DNA from 2 places in the Streptomyces flaveolus genome. Region 2 is predicted to be linked to the other one. Evidence: riboswitches for the same ligand, from Rfam matches in the RefSeq annotation. Region 2 holds a riboswitch; the other holds the start of a gene.
What was found. A riboswitch is a leader RNA that binds a small molecule or an ion and turns the genes downstream of it on or off. The one in region 2 is predicted to bind thiamine pyrophosphate.

Region 1: linked by a shared signal. The riboswitch ahead of ACIRG6_RS29520 (thiamine ABC transporter substrate-binding protein) and the one ahead of thiO (glycine oxidase ThiO) in region 2 are both predicted to bind thiamine pyrophosphate.

What each region holds. Positions count from the first base shown of each region.
Region 1 covers NZ_JBIWKU010000011.1:193,682-197,073, reverse strand. The annotation lists gene ACIRG6_RS29525 (ABC transporter permease) at 1-644, opposite strand, end outside; gene ACIRG6_RS29520 (thiamine ABC transporter substrate-binding protein) at 713-1,801, opposite strand; TPP riboswitch at 1,881-1,986, opposite strand; gene rlmN (23S rRNA (adenine(2503)-C(2))-methyltransferase RlmN) at 2,023-3,129, opposite strand; partial or broken gene ACIRG6_RS29510 (glyoxalase/bleomycin resistance/dioxygenase family protein) at 3,223-3,392, opposite strand, start outside.
Region 2 covers NZ_JBIWKU010000001.1:204,652-208,043, forward strand. The annotation lists gene ACIRG6_RS00900 (NAD(P)/FAD-dependent oxidoreductase) at 1-722, opposite strand, end outside; gene ACIRG6_RS00905 (hypothetical protein) at 755-1,105, opposite strand; TPP riboswitch at 1,157-1,268, shown strand; gene thiO (glycine oxidase ThiO) at 1,266-2,474, shown strand; gene thiS (sulfur carrier protein ThiS) at 2,471-2,671, shown strand; gene ACIRG6_RS00920 (thiazole synthase) at 2,675-3,392, shown strand, end outside.

The sequences.
Region 1 (3,392 bases), on a different contig from region 2:
ATCTCCACCTCCAGGGTGGAGAAGGTGGGCCCGCCGAGGATCTGGACGACGCCGAAGGAGGTGAAGGTGAACAGGAACACCATCAGCGCGGCGGCGGCCACGGCGGGCGCGAGCGCCGGCAGGGTGACCCGCCGCCAGGCCCGCAGGGGGGACGCGCCGAGCATCCGCGCCGCCTCCTCCTGGCGCGGGTCGAGCTGTGCCCACAGCCCGCCGACGGTGCGTACGACGACGGCGTAGTTGAAGAAGACGTGCGCGAGCAGGATGGCCCACACCGTGGTGTCCAGCCGGACGCCCCACAGCTCGTCGAGCAGGCCGCCCCGCCCGACGAGCGCCAGGAACGCGGTGCCCACCACGACCGTCGGCAGCACGAACGGCACGGTCACCACGGCTCGCAGCAGCTGCTTGCCGGGGAAGTCCAGGCGGGCGAAGACATAGGCGCCGGGCAGGGCGATCAGCAGCGTGAGCGCGGTGGAGGCGAGCGCCTGCCAGGTGGTGAACCACAGCACGTGCCGGACGTCGGACTGGGCCAGGACGTCCCCGATCCGCCCGAACCGCCAGACCCCGTCGACCTCCAGTCCGCGCGCGACGATCGCGGCGACGGGGTAGGCGAAGAAAACCGCGAAGAACGCGACGGGGCCGGCCATCAGGGCCAGCCGCGCCGCGCTCCCGCGCCGCCGGGTACGGGCGGACCGGGCGGCCTCGGTCACTCCGGTCACTTCAGGAGGAGCGAGGTCCACGACTTGACCCACTGGTCACGGTTGTCGGCGATCTTCTTCGGGTCCAGGGTCTGCGGGTTCTTGGCCTGGGGGCCGTACTTCACGAACTCCGGCGGCACCTGGGCCGCCTCGCGCACCGGGTAGACGAACATGTTCAGCGGCATGTCGTCCTGGAACTTCTTGCTGACCAGGAAGTCCAGCAGTGCCTTGCCGCCCTCGGTGTTCTTCGCGTTACTCAGCAGGCCCGCGTACTCGACCTGGCGGAAGCAGGTGCCGGTGGCGACGCCCGTGGGCGCGGTGTCCGGCTTCGGGTCGGCGTAGATCACCTCGGCGGGGGGCGAGGAGGCGTAGGAGACGACGAGCGGGCGGTCGCCCTTCGCCTTCTTGCCGCCGGACAAGCCGGAGAACTCCTCGTTGTACGCCTGCTCCCAGCTGTCGACGACCTTGACGCCGTTCGCCTTCAGCTTCTTCCAGTAGTCCTGCCAGCCGTCGTCCCCGTACTTGGCGGCGGTGCCCAGCAGGAAGCCGAGACCGGGCGAGGAACTGCCGGCGTCCTCGGTGACGAGGAGGTTCTTGTACGCGGGCTTGGTGAGGTCGTCGAAGGAGTCGGGCGGGGTCAGCTTGTGCTCGCTGAAGTACGCCTTGTCGTAGTTGACGCAGATGTCACCGGTGTCGATCGGCGTGACGCGGTGCTTGTCCCGGTCGACCCGGTACTCGGGCAGGATCATGTCGGAGCCCTTGGGCTCGTACGACTGGAACAGGCCGTTGTCGAGCGCGCGGGACAGCAGCGTGTTGTCGACGCCGAAGAAGACGTCGCCCTGCGGGTTGTCCTTGGTGAGGATGGCCTTGTTGACGGCCTGTCCGGCGTCGCCGTCCTCGAGGACCTTGACCTTGTAGCCGGAGCTCTTCTCGAAGTCCGCGATGACGCTCTTGGACGCGGCCCACGAGTCGTGGCTGACGAGGGTCACGGTCTTGGAACCGCCGGACCCCTGGTCGTCGCCGGTGGACGACGATCCGCAGGCGGCCAGGCCGCCGACGAGGCCGAGCCCGACGGCCAGGACACTGGCCTTCTTGGTGATGCTCACGGAATTCCTCCTGGGTTACCAGGAGAAGACGCGGCCCCGCCCGGGACCCCTGGCGAGGGACCCGGGCAGGGCGCAACAGCTCGAGTGATGACCGATCTCCCTACCCAGAATGACCTGGGCCAGGTTCGGAGGGTCTGCGGCCGGTGCCGCACTCTCAGCGCTGTGGCGCTCCCCTGTCGGAATATGAAGATGTCTGAATATGAAGATGTACGCCGGTCAGATTACCGCTCGCTCGCGGCGAGCTGACCACACGCCCCGTCGATCTCCTGCCCACGGGTGTCCCGGACGGTCACCGGCACACCGTGCGCCTCGATCGCCGCGACGAACGCCTTCTCGTCCTCGGGCCGCGAGGCGGTCCACTTCGAGCCCGGCGTCGGGTTGAGCGGGATGAGGTTGACGTGCACCGGCTTGCCCTTGAGCAGCCGCCCGAGCCGGTCACCGCGCCACGCCTGGTCGTTGATGTCACGGATCAGGGCGTACTCGATGGACAGCCGGCGCCCGGACTTCGCCGCGTACTCGAAGCCGGCGTCGAGGACCTCGCGCACCTTCCACCGCGTGTTGACGGGCACGAGGGTGTCGCGCAGCTCGTCGTCGGGGGCGTGCAGGGAGATGGCGAGGCGGCACTTGAAGCCCTCGTCGGCGAACCGGTGGATCGCCGGGACCAGGCCGACCGTGGAGACGGTGATGCCGCGCTGGGACAGTCCCAGTCCGTCGGGCTCGGGGTCGGTGAGGCGGCGGATGGCCCCCACGACCCGGTTGTAGTTGGCGAGGGGCTCACCCATGCCCATGAACACGATGTTGCTCAGCCGCGCGGGGCCGCCGGGGACCTCGCCGTCCCTGAGCGCCCGCATGCCGTCCACGATCTGGTGCACGATCTCGGCGGTGGACAGGTTCCGGTCCAGCCCGGCCTGCCCGGTGGCGCAGAAGGGGCAGTTCATGCCGCAGCCCGCCTGGGAGCTGATGCACATGGTCACCCGGTCCGGGTAGCGCATGAGCACGGACTCGACGAGCGTGCCGTCGAACATCTTCCACAGCGTCTTGCGGGTGGTGCCCTGGTCGGTCGACAGATGCCGGACGACCGACATCAGCTCGGGCAGCAGCGCGTCCCGCAGCCCCTGGCGCGAACCGGCGGGGATGTCGGTCCACTGCTCGGGGTCGTGCGCGTACCGCGCGAAGTAGTGCTGCGAGAGCTGCTTGGCACGGAACGGCTTCTCACCGATCGCGGCGACGGCCTCCTTGCGCTCGGCAGGCGTGAGATCGGCGAGATGCCGCGGCGGCTTCTTGGCTCCGCGCGGGGCGACGAATGTGAGTTCTCCGGGCTTAGGCATGACCTCCCCAGTGTCGCAGATCCACTCGGGTGATCTGCGGCCGTCGTCCGGCCGTGGCCGGGGCCCGTTTTCACTCGCTCCTCGTACTCCCCAGCCGCAGGCACATCCCCCGGCGTTCGGAGCCTCCTCGGCGGCCCGGCCGGTGCAGCAGCCGTCGCCGCCGGCGTGGGGGTCGGCGCTCTTGCCGAGGGTGCCGGCTGTCGGCCTTCACGACGTAGACCTCCCAGGGCTCCTTGCCGGGGCCGTGCACCCACACCTTGTCC
Region 2 (3,392 bases):
GCGCCGATGCCGACGACGACGGCGCCGGCGGGCAGCCGCGAGCCGTCGTCGAGGACGACGTGACCGGGCTCGACGCGCTCCACGCGCGCGTGGGTGCGCAGGACGGCGCCCGCGTCGGCGTACCAGGCGGTCATGGGGGCGGCGACCTCGGCGGGCAGCGCACCGGCGAGCGGCCGGTCGGCGGCCTCCACGACGGTCACCGCGCAGCCCGCCTCGCGCGCGGCGGTGGCGAACTCGGCGCCGATCCAGCCCGCGCCGACGACCACGATGTCGTGCTGCCGGGCGAGCACCGGGCGCAGCCGCTCGGCGTCGTCCAGGGTGCGCAGCAGGTGCACGCCGGGAACGCCCTCGGCACCGGGCAGCCGGACCGGTTCGGCGCCGGTCGCGACGACGAGGACGTCGTACGGCACGGGCCCGGCGGAGGTGTCCAGGACGTGCGCGCCGGGGCGCAGGCCCAGCGCCTCGCAGCCGAGCCGCAGCTCGATGCCGAGCGCCTCGAAGTCGACGTCGAAGGCGGAGCCCTCGGCCGTGCCGAGCAGGACGGCCTTGGACAGCGGGGGGCGGTCGTACGGCTGGTGGGGTTCGGCGCCGATCAGCGTCACGGTGCCGGCGAAGCCCAGTTCGCGCAGGGCGACCGCCGTCTGCACGCCCGCCATGCCCGCACCGACGACGACCACGCGACGCTCCGCGTCCGCTCCCCGCTCCTGCGTCTGCTCGTTCACCTGATCACCTTAGACACCCGGCAAATCGCCGGTCAGTCCTCGTGCGCGGTGATCTCCTCCACAACGCTCGTCCCGCTGCCCTGCCGCGATTCCCACTCCCAGGTCTCCTCCAGCCGCACCCGCCCGTCGGGCAGGTCGACGACCGTCGACACGCAGTGCCCCGACGAGGTGCTGCCGTCGGTCCTGAGCTGCACGTACCGGAAGTCGAGCCGGTCGCCCGCGCGGGTGCCCACCAGCCGGCCGCGGACGACGTCGCCGCCCGCGTACTCGGCCCAGACCTCGCCGTCCTCCTCGTGGTAGGTGAACCGGGTGCGGGTCCCCACCTGGCCCGGGGCCTGGTCGGCGACCGGGGCGAGGACGAGACCGTCGAGCGAACGGGCCACGGTGGAGGCTCCCTTACGAGTTCGGCGCGCTGCGGGCTAGGGTGGCCACCGTAAAGCACTCGCGGGAGCCCGGACGCACCGGGCTGAGAGGGAGGCTGGCGGCCTCCGACCGTACGAACCTGATCCGGGTCATGCCGGCGAAGGGAGGGGCTGGACGCCCATGTCGTCCCCATCGATCGCACCGTCCGTACCACCCCGCACGCAGGACGTCCTCGTCGTGGGCGGCGGGATCATCGGCCTGGTCACGGCCTGGCGGTCCGCGCAGCGCGGGCTCGCCACGGCCCTGGTGGACCCCGAACCGGGCGGCGGCGCCGCCCAGGTGGCGGCCGGGATGCTGGCCGCCGTCACGGAACTGCACTACGGCGAGCAGACGCTGCTCGCGCTGAACCTCGCCTCGGCCCGCCGCTATCCGGAGTTCGCCGCCGAGCTGGCCGACCTCACGGGCCACGACCTCGGTTACCGCCGCTGCGGCACGCTGGCCGTGGCGCTGGACGCCGACGACCGCGCCCATCTGCGGGAACTGCACGCGCTGCAGGAACGCTCGGGCCTGGAGTCCGAGTGGCTGTCGGGGCGCGAGTGCCGGCGCCTGGAGCCCATGCTCGCGCCGGGCGTGCGCGGAGGGCTGCGGGTGGACGGCGACCACCAGATCGACCCCCGGCGCCTGGCCGGCGCGCTGGTGGCCGCCTGCGAGCGTGCGGGCGTGGTCTTCCACCGGGTGTGGGCCGACCGGCTCACCGTCGCAGGGGACCGGGCGACCGGCGTCGTCACGGCCGACGGCACGGTGCTGGAGGCCGGGCAGGTGGTGCTGGCCGGGGGCAGCCTGAGCGGGCGCCTCGCGGGCGTGCCGGACGCCGTGCTGCCGCCGGTGCGGCCGGTGAAGGGGCAGGTGCTGCGCCTGACCATGCCCCGGGCGCACGGACCGCTGCTGAGCCGGACGGTGCGTGCCGTGGTGCGCGGCAACCCCCTCTACCTGGTGCCCCGGGAGAGCGGCGAGCTGGTCGTCGGCGCCACCAGCGAGGAGCTGGGCTGGGACACGACGGTGACCGCGGGCGGCGTCTACGAGCTGCTGCGCGACGCCCACGAGCTGGTCCCCGGCATCACCGAGCTGCCCCTCACGGAGACCCGCTCGGGCCTGCGCCCCGGCTCCCCGGACAACGCCCCGCTGCTCGGCCCGACCGGGCTCGAGGGGCTGCTGCTGGCCACCGGGCACTACCGCAACGGCGTGCTGCTGACCCCGGTCACCGGCGACGTCATGGCGCACGTCCTGACCACCGGGGAGCTCCCGGAGGAGGGCCGCCCCTTCACTCCCCGGCGCTTCGGCGCCGCCGCCCTCACGCAGCACACCGTCCTCACGGAGCAGACCGTATGAACATCTCCGTCAACGGGGAGCCGCGCGAGGTGGCTCCCGGCACGGCCCTGGACGCCCTGGTGGGCACGCTCACCGCGGCGCCGTCCGGAGTGGCCGCCGCCCTGAACGAGACCGTCGTCCCGCGCACGCAGTGGTCCGCCACCGCCCTGTCCGACGGCGACCGCGTCGAAGTCCTCACCGCCGTCCAAGGAGGCTGACCCATGGCCGACGATCCCTTCGTCCTCGGCGGTACGGCCTACACGTCCCGCCTGATCATGGGCACCGGCGGCGCGCCCAGCCTGGACGTGCTCGAGCACGCGCTGGTGGCGTCCGGCACGGAGCTGACGACCGTCGCGATGCGCCGGGTGAACCCGTCCGTGCACGGGTCCGTGCTGTCGGTCCTGGAGAAGCTCGGCATCCGGGTGCTGCCGAACACGGCCGGCTGCTTCACCGCCGGGGAGGCCGTCCTCACCGCCCGCCTGGCCCGCGAGGCCCTCGGCACGGACCTGGTCAAGCTGGAGGTCATCGCCGACGAGCGCACCCTGCTGCCGGACCCGATCGAGCTGCTGGACGCGGCGGAGACGCTGGTGGACGACGGCTTCACGGTGCTGCCGTACACCAACGACGACCCGGTCCTCGCCCGGAAGCTGGAGGACGTCGGGTGCGCGGCGATCATGCCGCTCGGGTCGCCGATCGGGTCCGGGCTCGGCATCCGCAACCCGCACAACTTCGCGCTGATCGTGGAGCACGCGCGCGTGCCGGTGATCCTGGACGCGGGGGCCGGTACGGCGTCGGACGTGGCGCTGGCGATGGAGCTGGGGTGTGCGGGGGTGATGCTCGCCTCGGCGGTGACGCGGGCGCAGGAGCCGGTGCTGATGGCGGCCGCCATGCGCTCCGCGGTGGAGGCGGGGCGGTTGGCCCGCCGGGCCGGGCGGATTC